Regions from separate parts of the Listeria sp. ILCC792 genome, predicted to be linked through region 2. Evidence: predicted binding sites of a transcription regulator. Region 2 holds the regulator's gene; the other holds the start of a gene.
The links. The regulator LexA, encoded in region 2, represses DNA repair genes until DNA is damaged. The targets are predictions, from matches to a motif close to CGAACATATGTTCG.
Positions count from the first base shown of each region.

Region 1: a site for LexA is predicted at 2,144-2,157, ahead of uvrB (excinuclease ABC subunit UvrB). Genes of this name have one in related genera too.

Region 1 is NZ_FYBO01000004.1:79,760-87,340, forward strand. It holds gene uvrA (excinuclease ABC subunit UvrA) at 1-75, opposite strand, end outside; gene uvrB (excinuclease ABC subunit UvrB) at 83-2,056, opposite strand; gene CFS60_RS06375 (CsbA family protein) at 2,240-2,482, opposite strand; gene CFS60_RS06380 (HD domain-containing protein) at 2,511-3,164, opposite strand; gene CFS60_RS06385 (hypothetical protein) at 3,186-3,572, opposite strand; gene CFS60_RS06390 (metalloregulator ArsR/SmtB family transcription factor) at 3,637-3,936, opposite strand; gene CFS60_RS06395 (DUF4408 domain-containing protein) at 4,397-5,623, shown strand; gene CFS60_RS06400 (DNA-binding protein) at 5,613-6,197, opposite strand; gene phoU (phosphate signaling complex protein PhoU) at 6,279-6,938, opposite strand; gene pstB (phosphate ABC transporter ATP-binding protein PstB) at 6,952-7,581, opposite strand, start outside.
Region 2 is NZ_FYBO01000001.1:272,723-280,303, reverse strand. It holds gene tkt (transketolase) at 1-615, opposite strand, end outside; gene CFS60_RS01370 (DUF896 domain-containing protein) at 747-974, opposite strand; gene yneA (cell division suppressor protein YneA) at 1,106-1,435, opposite strand; gene lexA (transcriptional repressor LexA) at 1,592-2,206, shown strand; gene CFS60_RS01355 (aspartate kinase) at 2,331-3,545, opposite strand; gene uvrC (excinuclease ABC subunit UvrC) at 3,557-5,365, opposite strand; gene trxA (thioredoxin) at 5,443-5,760, opposite strand; gene CFS60_RS01340 (endonuclease MutS2) at 5,837-7,581, opposite strand, start outside.

The DNA.
Region 1 (7,581 bases), on a different contig from region 2:
ACGCGGGATTTCAACGTCGATATTTTTTAAGTTATGGGCTCTTGCCCCTTGAATGATAATTTTATCTTTATTCAAATTCGTTTCATCCTTCCGCTTTTAATTCGAGTAATGCATCACGAAGTTCCGCTGCACGTTCAAAGTCAAGCGCTTTAGCCGCCGCCTTCATTTCGTGTTCCATATCTTCAATAAGCTGTCCGCGCTCTTGTTTTGTTAGTTTACTTAAATCTGGACGTGCCTCTTCTTCACCTTCTACAGCAGTAGTTGCCGCAATTACGCCGCGAATTTCTTTGCGAATCGTTTTCGGCGTAATGCCGTGTTCTTCATTGTACGCTTCTTGAATATGACGACGACGTTCGGTTTCTTCCATTGAAACGCGCATTGAATCGGTAATTTTATCGGCGTACATAATAACTTTTCCGTGTTCATTACGCGCCGCACGACCCATCGTTTGAATAAGTGAGCGTTCTGATCGCAAGAAGCCTTCTTTATCCGCGTCTAAAATTGCAACAAGGGAAACTTCTGGCAAATCTATTCCTTCACGAAGTAAGTTGATTCCGACTAGGACGTCAAACACGCCAAGGCGTAAATCGCGGATGATTTCAATCCGCTCGAGCGTCTTCACTTCCGAGTGGAGGTATTGCACTTTGATGCCAGCTTCTTTTAGATAGTCCGTTAAATCTTCCGCCATCTTCTTGGTCAGTGTTGTTACGAGTACGCGTTCATCTTTTTCTGTGCGCTCATTAATTTCATCCATTAAATCATCGATTTGCCCTTCAATCGGTCTAATTTCAACAACAGGGTCAAGCAGTCCTGTTGGCCGAATGATTTGCTCGATAACATCTGGATTTTTCTCGAGTTCGTACGGACCCGGAGTTGCAGAAATAAACATAATCTGATTGATGTGTTTCTCGAACTCTTCTAAGCGTAGCGGGCGGTTATCGAGGGCTGATGGCAAACGAAACCCGTGGTCAACAAGCATCTGCTTCCTTGCTTGGTCACCGTTGTACATTCCGCGGATTTGCGGCATGGTTACGTGCGACTCATCGATAACAATTTGGAAGTCATCAGGGAAATAATCAAGTAGCGTATACGGCGTCGAGCCTGCTGGGCGATGTGCCAAATGCCTTGAATAGTTCTCAATTCCTGAGCAATAGCCCATTTCTTCCATCATTTCAATATCATAGTTTGTTCTTTGTTCTAAGCGTTGCGCTTCTAAAAGTTTATTATCCGCACGTAATATTTTTAAACGTTCTTCGAGTTCGATTTTAATGTTTCCAATTGCTTTTTTGAGCGTATCTTGGCGGGTAACGAAGTGAGATGCTGGAAAAATTGAAATGTGTTCCCGCTCACCTGTAATTTCTCCCGTGAGTGCGTCTACTTCGCGGATTCGCTCGATTTCATCACCAAAAAATTCAACGCGAATACAATGCTCGTCACGCGACGCTGGAAAAATTTCAACCACATCGCCGCGAACACGAAAACGTCCGCGCTGAAAATCGATGTCATTGCGGTCATATTGAATGTCCACCAAGCGGCGTAATAAAACATCGCGACTGATTTCCATACCTGGACGTAGCGACACAACTAATTCCCGGTATTCTTCTGGTGCACCTAAACCATAAATACACGATACGCTGGCAATAATAATCACATCGCGTCTCTCGAGTAATGAAGCAGTCGCAGAATGGCGTAATTTATCGATTTCGTCATTAATGCTAGCATCTTTTTCAATATACGTATCACTTTGCGGGACGTAAGCTTCCGGTTGATAATAATCGTAGTAACTAACAAAATATTCCACCGCATTGTTTGGAAAAAATTCCTTAAACTCACTATAAAGTTGTCCAGCTAGCGTTTTATTATGCGCCATAATCAGCGTCGGTTTATTGACTTCTTGAATCACGTTGGACACCGTGAACGTTTTCCCTGTTCCGGTTGCCCCAAGCAAAGTTTGGTGTTTTAGGCCGCTATTTAAGCCAGCAACTAATTGCTCAATTGCGCGCGGTTGATCTCCAGATGGTTGATATTCTGAGACGAGTTCAAATTTATCGGTCAATGTGAGTCCCCCATTCCTGCTTCATTTTTTTCTCCACTTTCAGCTCTTCTATTTTACCATAAAGCACAATTATATCCTAGCAAAAACCGAAAATACGTTCGGTTGTTTTTGTAAAACAGAAAGAACGCAATCATTTTGATTACGTCCTTCTTTTTCTATTTTACCACTTTATCGCATATTTACCTATTTATGTGCTTCCTCTCGGCCGCGAATACGTTTCAACATATTTGTTGCTACCATAAACCCCACTGTCATGGAAAAAGCATCAATTATAATAAGCCACCACGTATCCGTGTAACCAAGTTTGGCGCTAGCAGCAATGAGTCCCACCATTAAAATCAACGCCACAAAACGATTTAACGTGACACGCGCAAAAATAATGACAAGTACGCCCGGGAAGAAAATTGCCGATAAAATTTGGTCCAGCATCGTTCATCTTCCTCTCACCATTTCGCTAGTTTTGTCCATCTTGAAGCGCTTTTGTTGTTATTTCAGCCGTAAGTTCTGGCAAGTCCGTTTTGCGAATGCCTTTTTCACCAAGCATGTCTGGTAAAATTTCACGCAAGAAATATTTCACACTTTCCATATCACGATACTCATAAATTGTTGCGAGTGCTTCACTATAAATTTCAACAAAAATATTTTCTGGGTTGCCTTTACGAATTTCGCCAAATGATTCGTACAACAAGTCAACTTTATCTGAAATGGCTAAAATTTTCCCTTCAAGCGTCATATCTTTACCTTCTTTTAAAAGATGGCGATAAGTCGGCTGAAATTCTTCTGGTATTTCCCGCTCAATAAAATTTTGCGTCATGCTTTCTTCCACTTCAGAGAGCATTTCACGGAGTTCAGCTGTGGCGTATTTGACGGGTGTTTTAATATCGCCAATAAAAAGCTCCGAGTAGTCGTGATTTAATGCGCGCTCATATAGTGAGCGCCAATCCACTTCATTTCCTGCTTGCTCTTCCACATTTCCAAAAAACTGAGCGATTTGTGTCACTTTAAATGAATGTTCTGCCACTGAGTGCTCTTGATATTTAAATTTCCCGGGACAACGATAAATGTTTTCTAAATCAGATAAACTTTGAAAATATTGATGAATGCCCATCAAAATCACTCCTTCCATTCATTATTCTTCGCGTTTTTGATTTTTGTTTGCTGGATTCGTATTTTCTACTTCGCGCATAATGAGCGCGGAACCGTATCCTAACAGCGCAATGATTGCACCGGAATAGGATCTGAAGTTTTCTGGAGCAAAAATGGCAATGATTGCTGAAAATAAAAACGTGGTTAAAATTCCCCAACTAAATAGCTTAGTGCCTCTTGAAGTGCCCACTTTCATTTGTGAATATATGCCAACATAGCAAACTGCTTGTATGAGTATAAATTGGATGACGCCGAGCACGATGACAACAGCCAATTGATTGTTCCAAATAAGTCCTAAAACCGTTACTGCAACCATCAAAATGATTCCAATAATCACTAACATTTTTTGTGTTGCCGTTAATTTTTTCAATGCTTTTCCCCCAAAGATTTGTTTGCTTTTACTTTACCATAAAAAAACAAATAATGCTGTAAGGCTACTCGTGGTGAACATGCCGGATAGCTTGCGCGAGTAGTTCTAGCACATGGTTATCATCTTGAGAATAAAAAATGGTCGTCCCTTGTCTACGTGATTTTACTAACCGCAAATTTTTTAAAAAACGCAATTGATGCGATACAGTCGTTTGGTTAAATTCAAGTGTCCGGGCGATTTCATTCACTGAATACTCTCGTTCCTGAAGTAAATTTAAAATTTGCACGCGCGTAGGATCCGCTAGTGCTTTAAATATTTGAGTCACATTAAAAAGGGTTTCTTCATCTAAGATTGAATGGTTCATTTCCTCACTCCATTATTATATGGTCATATATTCATATGATAGCGTTAACCAATCCATCACGCAACTAATGTGCCAACATATGCCTGAACAATTCGGTTAAATCTGCCCTTCATTTTGCTAGGCGTTGCATGCAAAAGAGTACATTTTTTCTATGAAGATGCGAGTGTGCTATACTTAACATTATAGATGTAAGCCCGTAGTTTAAACTTACCAAGGTGTCTACACGACAAGCAAATATTGCTCCCAAAAGTCTTTTTGAAAAGCAAGGATTCTAAAAAAACATGTGATTTTTATAGGTACGCCACTTCATTCGACTTGTTTTACAAGGAAAACTCCCTTTTTATCCAAAAAAATTTGCTCATACTTTAACAAAACGGGCCAACTTCTGATGCGAAATGAAAATTGATAACGTTTTCAAGACCTTGTAATTTATCCCTCTAAACCTTAAGGAGAATCATGCATGTACTTATTTACTGGACTATTTGTATTTGCCCTCTTCTCAAATTTCATCGCCCAATTTATTCCTATTGGTGGAATCTTGGAAAACGGTATTGTACTTGTATTCCTCATTGCCGCCTTCTTTAAAGCTGTGTATGAATCTGCACAGGGCAAAAAAAGCATTTCAGGCAGCGGAATTTTCTTAATTGGTGTCATCTTTTTATTGTTCATTGTTGCGATGTCGCCGAATGTGTTTTCTCTGCATCAAAATACGCTTATCAATCAGCTGCTTACTTTTTTTAGTATGGTTAAATTTGTTTTGCTTTATTTAAGCGGGCAATATCTTTTTCAAAACATTGAGCTCACCTCTACCAAATCGTTTTTTACAGGCTTAGCTTGGTTCATAACACTTAGTTGTTTAGCCGTCTACATAATCAACTTTTTTATCCCTCTCTTGCAGCCATTTGATATGCGATTTGACCGTTATACCTATTCATTTGGTTTCGGTCATCCTGCGCAGTTTGCCTTAGTTATTTTAATTTTATCAAGTTTAGCTACCTTTTTTAAACTCATTGATCAAAAAAAGCCGCCTTATCTTTATTTAGCGCTCAATTTCATTTTGATTTTTATTGCAGGGAGAAGTACTTCCATCGGCTTTTATCTTTGTCTATACCTTTTACTGCTTCTTTTTCCGTATCTTAAACGGATTCCAATTGCGATTATCGCGTTACTTGGTGGGGGATTCATTTGGCTAAATGCAGATCGGATTATGAATCAACTTATCGGAAACACACAAGAAGCTCGTGGCTTGTTGCTCAGAACTTCGTTTAAAATCGCCCAAGACTATTTTCCATTTGGCGGGGGACTGGGCATGTTTGGCTCCCATGCTGCGCGCGTCAATTATTCACCGTATTATGCGTATTACAATTTAGACAGTGTATGGGGACTCGCGCCAAGCAACCCCCAATTTGCCACGGATTCTTATTGGGCGATGCTGCTTGGCGAAGTAGGTTTTCTCGGTTGTTTGCTCATGATTATTCTTTTTGTCGCGCTACTGATTACCATCACAAAAAATCTTCCAACTACAGATATCAAATTAAAGTTTATCGTCATTTTACCCCTTGTTTATGCCCTCATCACAAGCCCAATTGACACCACTTTAGTATCGAAAAGCATTGTTGTTATCACATTTAGCGTACTTTATATGCGTATTTTCCTTCAAAACAAAAAACCTAGCATTAAATGCTAGGTTTGATAATCACGTAGGAAATAATTTTACAGATTCGTGCTTCTTTTTTGTGATTCTCGAATTCAAATACATCGGCGAAATAGACGTGCTGACCATTTTTTTGAATCATCGTTCCGTTAAGTGAGCCCAATTTGCCGTGCGATACAATGGTTTCAAGCTCTAGTGATTTTATTGGTTCAGAATGGCTGAAAAGCTCGTTCATAAAGTTAGTTCGGCCACGGATTTCAAATTCACCTGGGACACTCCAAACAAAGTTTTCCACCAAAAGTGCTTCTAGGGTTTTACGGTCTGCTTTTGCTGTTGCGATGGTGTAATCCCGCATGATTCGACGTTTAGGTGCGTTGTCACAGTCGGCTGGTACGATGATGGTAAATGCTTGATTCTCGTATTTTGTTTGAAAAGCTAATCCGCTCTCGGCTAGCGCTTTCCGCAGTATTTCAATTGCTTTTGGACCAACTCCGTGCAAAGCGAGGAGTGTCTTTTCGTCGTACGCTACGACTTGTTCTAACGTCGTAATTCCCTCGGCTTCCAAAGCTGATGTTGCCGGTTTGCCAATTTTCGGTAAGTTCGTCATCCACTTCGCCCTCCCTTGTTTACGAATATTATAGCATAACTATGCAAAAAGCGTGTCCCTCCCACAAGGAACACGCTTTTGCTATTGATTCAGCTCTTCAATTTCGCCGCTCTCCAAGTACACAATCCACTCTGAAACGTTTGTAATATAGTCACCAATCCGCTCCAAATTTTGCGCAACTAGTAGTAAATGCGTAATATCCTCTAAATGCTCAGGATCTTCTTGCATTAAATCAATACATTTTTTCGAGACTAGACGGTGCAATTTGTCGACTTCGTTATCGCGGGCTGCAATTTCGCGGGCAGCGTTTGCGTCTCCTGCTAGGTAGGCGTTTAAAACGTCATGAAGCATATTTTTGACGATTTCGCCCATTTCAGGAATTTCCGGAATCGGTTTTAGCGCTTTGCTGTTGCCAAGATGAATTGTCGCTTTCGCAATGCTGACAGCGTGGTCGCCAATTCGCTCCAAATCGGAACTGGCCTTCATCACCGTTACAATTTTACGTAAATCTGTTCCAACTGGTTGTTGGAGGGCAATTAATTCGAAGGATCCTTGTTCAAGCGATAGCTCCATGTCATTAATTGCTTTGTCTTCCGCAATGACTTGTTCTGCCAGCAATTGATCTCTTTCCACTAGCGACTTGACTGCCTTAAAAATTGCTTCGTTTACAAGGACGCCCATTTTCAACAAGTGTTGGTGTAACTCATTTAACTGCTCTGTAAATAATTTTCTTACAACCATCTATGCACACTCCTTATCCAAATCGACCAGAAATATAGTCTTCTGTTTTTTGTTCTTTCGGGTTTGTAAAAATCGTCGTCGTATCGGCAAACTCAACAATCTCGCCGTTCAAAAAGAAAGCTGTTTCATCGGAAATACGCGATGCTTGTTGCATGTTATGCGTCACAATGACAATCGTATAATCTTTCTTTAGCTCTAAAATAAGGTCTTCTACTTTTGCGGTTGAAATTGGGTCAAGCGCCGAAGTTGGCTCGTCCATTAAAATGACTTCCGGTTTGACGGCCAGCACCCGTGCGATACAAAGACGTTGCTGTTGCCCGCCTGACATCCCTGTTGCTGGTTTATCTAAGCGGTCATGAACCTCTTCCCACAAAGCCGCCTGTCTTAAACTGCGCTCAACGATAGCATCGAGTTCCTTTTTATTTGTCACGCCGTGCATGCGCGGGCCATATGCGACATTGTCATAAATGGAAAACGGGAATGGATTTGGTTGTTGGAACACCATGCCCACACGCTTTCTAAGGTTTACCATATCTAATTTCGCTTGATTGACTTCTCCATCTGCAATTCGAATGCTTCCGGTCGTCTTCACATTCGGAATCAAATCATTCATGCGGTTTAGCGTTCTTAAAAACGTGGACTT
Region 2 (7,581 bases):
AGCTTTCACACTTTCAGAGAACGACTTATCTAAATCGCCGTCTAAGGAAATATCATTTGAATCATACAGCACAATAAGACGACCTAGTTGTTGATGACCAGCAAGACTCGCTGCTTCGGCAGAAACACCTTCCATTAAGTCACCATCGCCACATAACGCATATGTATAATGATCTACAACTTTAAACGTATCACGATTGTACATTGCTTCTAAATGACGTTCTGCCATAGCCATTCCAACAGCCATCGCAATGCCTTGACCAAGTGGACCTGTAGTAGCATCAACACCGTCAGTATGGTGGTATTCAGGGTGTCCAGGCGTTTTGCTGTCCCATTGACGGAAGTTTTTCAAATCATCGAGGCTTAATTTGTAACCACTTAAATGAAGCAGACTGTATAAAAGCATAGAACCATGTCCAGCAGATAATACGAAACGGTCACGGTTAAACCAGCGTGAATTTGCTGGATTAGCATTTAAAACTTTAGACCATAATGTATACGCCATAGGTGCTGCACCCATAGGTAAACCTGGATGACCTGAATTTGCTTTTTGAATGGCATCCATTGAAAGTGTGCGAATCGTGTTAATCGCTAATTGATCAGTTTTATCGAACAAATGAAACATCCTCTCTTAATTTAAAATTTTAACTACCTCCATTTTATTCCTAAAACTTAAATTACACAACCAAAAAAGCATAAATGATCAAACTTTTTGTTCGTTTGTTCATTTATGCTCATTTCAGCTATTTATTTTCTTTTTTTGCGCATTTGTTTCACCTTTGAAGGGGTGATATCCTTTCCATTCGGATCTAAGATTGTTGTATTCTCAATGGTTCCTTTCATATGTGTCCGAAATGATTTTAAATATTCTTTCCGCAATTCTTCTTGCTCTATTTTTTCATCAGCTGTTAAGCCTTCTGATTTTTTCTTACGAGAAAGTTCATTAATTCGATTAATTTTAGCTTTTTCCAACATAAATTTCATCCTATTCATCAATGTGTTTCTTTTATTATAGCATAAAATGTAAAACCAGTTCGTTGCGACCGATTGCTGCTGAATATATTTTTAGTTCGTACCCTTTATTTAAAACGTATTACTGTACAAAATTACTCATTTGCTAATTGAATTGTTGAGTCGCGGTTCATCTCATTTTTCTTAATCGGAATAACAATTTCATCTCCCGCTTTTAATGTGCTGTTATTTAAATGATTTTCTTTTTCAACCCACTTAATAAAAGTCATTTTATCCATGTTCGCTTTTTCGGCATGTTCATTCGCAAGAACCCATAATGAATCTCCAGATGCTACGTCAATCGTTGAATATTTATTTTCATTTGTTGCACTCGCATAAAATAGTAATGTTAATCCCATAAGTACAGAAGCAACAACAAAGATAATCGCAATATAGTATTTATCCCAAAATAATTTCAAAGTCATCTTAATCCCCTCCAACGGAATATATGTTCGCTTTTTTTATTATTATAGAACGTTCGTTCGTTTTTGTCAACAAAAAAATCGAACCTTTGTTTGCATATCCAAAAAACATTTGCTATACTATTGGTAACAACTAATTAAAATAACGGGGTGAAAACCATGAAATTATCAAAGCGACAACAAGATATATATGAATTTATAAAATCTGAAGTTAAGGACAAAGGCTATCCGCCCTCTGTTCGTGAAATTGGCGAAGCTGTAGGTTTAGCTTCAAGTTCAACTGTCCATGGCCATCTTGCTCGTTTGGAAACAAAAGGACTTATTAGACGTGACCCGACAAAACCTCGTGCCATTGAAATCTTGTCGATGGAAGATGATGTTCCTACTCCTGCTGTTGTGAATATCCCCTTAATTGGGAAAGTGACGGCTGGAATGCCCATTACTGCGATTGAAAACATTGATGAATACTTCCCGCTGCCTGAGAGCATGGCTGCCGGTGAAAAAGATATTTTTATGTTAGAAATTGATGGTGAAAGCATGATTAATGCCGGCATCTTAGACGGAGACAAAGTTATTGTTCGAAAACAAAGTAATGCAACAAACGGAGAAATTGTAGTTGCAATGACAGACGAAGACGAAGCAACTTGTAAACGTTTCTTTAAAGAAGCGAATCATTTCCGCTTACAACCCGAAAATGACACTATGGAACCCATTATTTTAAACCAAGTATCGATTTTAGGGAAAGTCATTGGTTTATTCCGTGATATTCGTTAATAGACACACCTTTTAACCCGCCTCATTCAGGCGGGTTTTTAAATTGGGAAAGTCTACCGTTTTATAGCAAAAATAAACACACCTTCAATCCATAGATTGAAGGTGTGCGACAAAAAGTCACTTTCTAGTCTTCTAATTCAAAGGTATCATGCAAAACTTGGGCTGCTTCAATCATTTTTCGATCTGGCACGACGGTAGAAACTTTAATCTCTGACGTGCTAATCATTTTGATTGCTACGTCATTTTCAGTGAGCGCCTCAAACATCCGCGCCGCCACACCAGGGTTCGATACCATACCAGAACCAACAATGGAAACTTTGGCTAAATGTTGTTCAGATTCAAGTTTTTCATATTGAATTTCTGCTTTTTTATTTTCAAGAACAGCAAGCGTGTTTAAGAGCGCCGCCGATTTAATTGTGAAGGAAAGATTGCCATGGCCAAGTCCCGTAATGCCTTGAATAATAATGTCCACGTCAATATTATTTTTCGCAAGTTCCGAAAACACTTTTGAGACACGCATATTTTCTTTTTCGCTCCAATGAATCGTCACGCGCGTAATTTGGTCCTCAAACGCGATGCCGCGAACTACTTTTGCACTCTCCACATAAATCTCCTCCTCAATCATCGTCCCATTTTCCACCCCATGGCTTAAACGCACTTCAAGCGGGATTTTAAAATTCTTCGCATATTCCACAGAACGCGGATGTAAAACGCCGGCCCCTAAATTCGCAAGCTCCAACATTTCATCATACGTTAATTGCGCCAGTTTTTTTGCTTTTTTAATAAACCTCGGATCAGTTGTATATACGCCGTCCACATCTGTACATATCGCACATTTTTCGGCTGCAAATTCGGCTGCAAGGGCAACCGCTGTTGTATCGGAGCCGCCGCGACCAAGCGTTGTAATTTCTCCGCTTTGCGTCACGCCTTGGAAGCCCGCAACAATGACAATTTTGCCCGCCTGAAGTGCCGCTGTAATTTTTTCTCTTTCGATGTCTAAAATTCGGGCGTTACTATACACTTCTTCGGTTTCAATACCCGCTTGCCAGCCTGTAAAGGAAACAGCCTCCTGCCCCATTTCTTGAAGCGCGATGGAAAGAAGTGCAATCGTCACTTGTTCGCCTGTTGAAAGCAACATATCCATTTCGCGTTTGCTAGGCGTTTTGGAGATTTCTTCTGCCATTTGCACCAGCTTATCTGTAGATTTTCCCATAGCAGATACGACGACAATAACTTGATGCCCTTTTTCAGATTCACGGATTGCCTGTTCTGCTGTTTTTTGAATTTTAGCAACGGAACTTACCGAAGTTCCACCAAATTTTAAAACGACTAGACCCATTTCGTTCCCCTCTATTCTTCTTTTTCAGCTAATTTTGCATTCACTTCGCGGACTTTTTGATAGACGGCTTCTGCGACTTGTTTTGGAATACCGCTTTCAGCAAGTTCTTCAACCGATGCCGCTTTAATTTTTTTCATGGAGCCAAAATGGCTTAAAATTTTCTTCTTACGTCCCGGTCCGACACCAGGAATGCCATCTAAAATGGACTGGAAGCCAGATTTACTGCGCAGTTGCCGATGAAAAGTGATGGCAAAGCGGTGGACTTCATCTTGAATGCGTTGCAACAAGTAAAATTCTTGGCTATTTCTTCCAAGCGGAACGATTTCAAGTGGATCCCCGAACAGAAGCTGACTCGTGCGATGCTTATCATCTTTTGCAAGTCCTGCAACGGGAATATCAAGCCCTAACTCATTGATTAAAACATCTTTTGCGCTATCAATTTGGCCTTTTCCTCCGTCGATTAAAATTAAGTCGGGTAATGGCAAGCCTTCTTTTAATACGCGCCAGTAGCGTCTTCGTACAACTTCACGCATTGTGGCGTAATCATCTGGCCCTTCAACCGTCTTAATTTTATATTTACGATAATCATTTTTACTTGGCTTACCGTCCAAAAAGGTGACCATAGCAGAAACTGGATCAGTTCCATAAATGTTGGAATTATCGAAAGCTTCAATGCGCGAAGGTGTTGGAATGCCCATTTGTTCCCCCAGTTTTTCAACAGCACCGACTGTTCGCTCTTCATTCCGCTCAAGTAACATAAATTTCTCATTGAGCGCAATTTTGGCGTTTTTATAGGCTAGCTTCACTAGGTCTTTTTTATTCCCACGTTTCGGTACGATGATTTTCGTATCTGGTAAAAGAGCTTGCACCGCTTCATGGTCGATATCATCTGGCAAATAAATTTCTTTAGGCGGAATATGGTTTGCTTTTTGATAAAACTGGCCGATGAACGTCAAGAAATCTTCTTCAGCTTCTGTATAAAACGGGAATTGTGACACATCGCGTTCGATGAGCTTTCCTTGGCGAATGAAGAAAACTTGGACGCACATCCAGCCTTTATCAATGGCGTAACCAAATACGTCACGGTCAACAAAATCGTTCATCGTCATTTTTTGTTTTTCCATTGTCGTTTCAATCGCCGTAATTTGGTCGCGGAATTCGGCTGCCTTTTCGAACTGCATATCGGTTGCGGCCGCATCCATTTTGACAATCAATTCCTTTTTGACATCTTTGTACCCGCCGTTTAAGAAGCTGACGATTTCGTCCGACATTTTTTTATAGGTGGATTGGTCCACTTCAAAAACGCACGGCGCCAAACACTGGCCTAGATGGTAATATAAACAGACTTTGTTCGGCAAGGTAGTGCATTTGCGAAGTGGATACAGCCTGTCTAATATTTTTTTCACTTCATTTGCGGCGTATACATTCGGATACGGTCCGAAGTACTTCCCTTTGTCTCTTTTGACTTGTCTTGTGATAATCAGACGCGGGTGCCTTTCATTCGTAATTTTAATAAAAGGATAGGTTTTATCATCTTTTAAACGAATATTAAAGCGCGGATCATGCTTTTTAATCAAGTTAATCTCGAGGAGGAGCGCCTCCACGTCCGAGCTCGTTACAATATATTCAAAATCCTCTATTTCTTGGACTAAACGCTGCGTTTTAATGTCGTGGGCGCCAGTAAAGTAAGAACGCACACGATTTTTAAGTATCTTGGCTTTCCCCACATAAATGATGGTGCCTTGCTTATCTTTCATTAAGTAACAACCTGGCTGATCAGGTAGAAGTGCTAATTTATTTTGCAAGTGTGCGGATACCATTTGATCAACTCCTTATCATCATACAAAAGACATCGCAAAAATTTGCGATGTCTTTATTTTACCATAATTTGGTAGCATTATACATATTTATTAATGACTTCGTCGAGCTCTTCTTTTGGACGATAGCCAATGATTGTATCCACTACTTCGCCATCTTTTTTAATAAGCAGAGTTGGGATACTCATAACGCCAAATTTGCTTGGTGTTTCTTGATTTTCATCTACGTCCATTTTGACGATTTTTAAGCTTTCGCCACGTTCATTCGCAATTTCTTCTAAAACTGGCGCAACCATGCGGCAAGGACCACACCACGTTGCCCAGAAATCTGTAAGCACTAAACCTTCTTTTGTTTCTTGTTCAAAATTTGCATCGGTAATTTCAAGTATATTAGCCATGCTTGTTTCAACTCCTAACACAATTTGTATACTTAGTATAGCACCAGCTAGACGCATAGAGCCATCTTTTTGCTCACTACTTCAATTCAGCAATTGTGATGCCATTTCCGCCTTCAGCTGCATCGCCAAAACGAATACTTTTTACCATGCGGTGGTTTTTCAAAAACTCCGTGACGCCCGTTCTAAGCGCGCCAGTTCCTTTTCCGTGAATAATCGCCACACGCGGATAGCCAGCAAGTAGCGCTTCATCAATATATTTATCGACTTCAAAAAGTGCGTCTTCATAACGCATGCCGCGGAGATCAAGTTCTGCGCGCACTGGTTCCGTATTTCGAACATTTGTAATTACGCGTTGTTTTTTCGGCTTTTCAGGCTGAATGTATTCCAAATCAGTTTCTTTTATTTTCATTTTAATAATCCCAATTTGGACGTTCCATTCTTTTTCGCTCACTTTGTCTAAAAGCACGCCTTTTTGACCTAAAGAGAGCACCCGAACGGCGTCACCTTCCTGATATTTATGTGCCACTTTTTTGACAGGATGAACAACATTTTTTTGAATGGTTTTCGGTTTTGCGCCCGCTAGACGCGATTTTGCATCAATCAACTCATGTTCCTTGACGCCTGATGCCCCGCGAAGTTGCAGTTCGCGCAACTCCCGAATGATTGACTCCGCCTCCAATTCCGCCGCTTCCACAACTTCACTTGCCTTTTCATTCGCGCGTTCGAGTAACTTCTCTTTTTGCGCATAATACGTTTGAATTTCCTTTTGTAAATCCTTTAAAAGTTTTTCGGCATCCCCTGCAAGTTCCGCCGCTTCCTCGTATTCTTTTTCGGCCAAATTGCGTTTTTCTTCCAAGCTCGAAATCATCTCGTTTAAATCGGCACTTTCCGTATCAACAAGCGCCCTAGCTCCTTCAATAACAGCATTGTTAAGCCCTAAACGGCGCGAAATTTCAAACGCATTGCTTCGCCCCGGAATACCAATTAGCAATTTATATGTCGGACTTAGCGTTTCCACATTAAATTCAACCGATGCATTTGTCGCAAAAGCACGATTGTACCCGTAGGCTTTTAATTCTGGATAATGCGTTGTCGCCACGACACTCGCCCCGCGTTTCGCGACCTCATCTAAAATAGCAATTGCAAGCGCCGCCCCTTCTTGCGGGTCCGTTCCCGCGCCAAGCTCATCAAAAAGGACGAGCGAACGATGATTCATTTTCTGCAAAATCGAAACAATGTTTGTCATATGCGAAGAAAATGTACTCAAACTTTGCTCTATCGACTGTTCATCACCAATATCTGCAAAAACATCATCATAGATTGCAACAACTGATTCTTCTTGTGCCGGAATTTGCAGCCCCGCTTGCGTCATAATCGTCAAAAGTCCAAGCGTTTTCAGCGTAATCGTCTTCCCACCTGTGTTCGGCCCTGTAATCACAATCGCAGAATACCCATCACCTAGCAGAATATCATTTGAAACCACATGCTCTTGGTCTAAAAGGGGGTGTCTAGCCGCAAACAATTTGGTAATGCCTTCTTCATTCAAATGTGGCGTAACCGCTTTTAGTGACTTCCCAAACCTTGCTTTAGCCAAAATAAAGTCAAAACGTCCTAAAATGTACGAATTATGATGGATTTCTTGAATGAATTCTGCCAATTTCGCGGACATTTCAGCGAGAATGCGCTCCATTTCTTGATTTTCCTTTGCTTGAAGAGCTCGGCGTTCGTTATTTAAATCAACAACGCTTTGCGGCTCAACGAAGAGCGTTTGGCCAGAAGCCGACTGATCGTGAATGACACCGCCGTAATGACTGCGATATT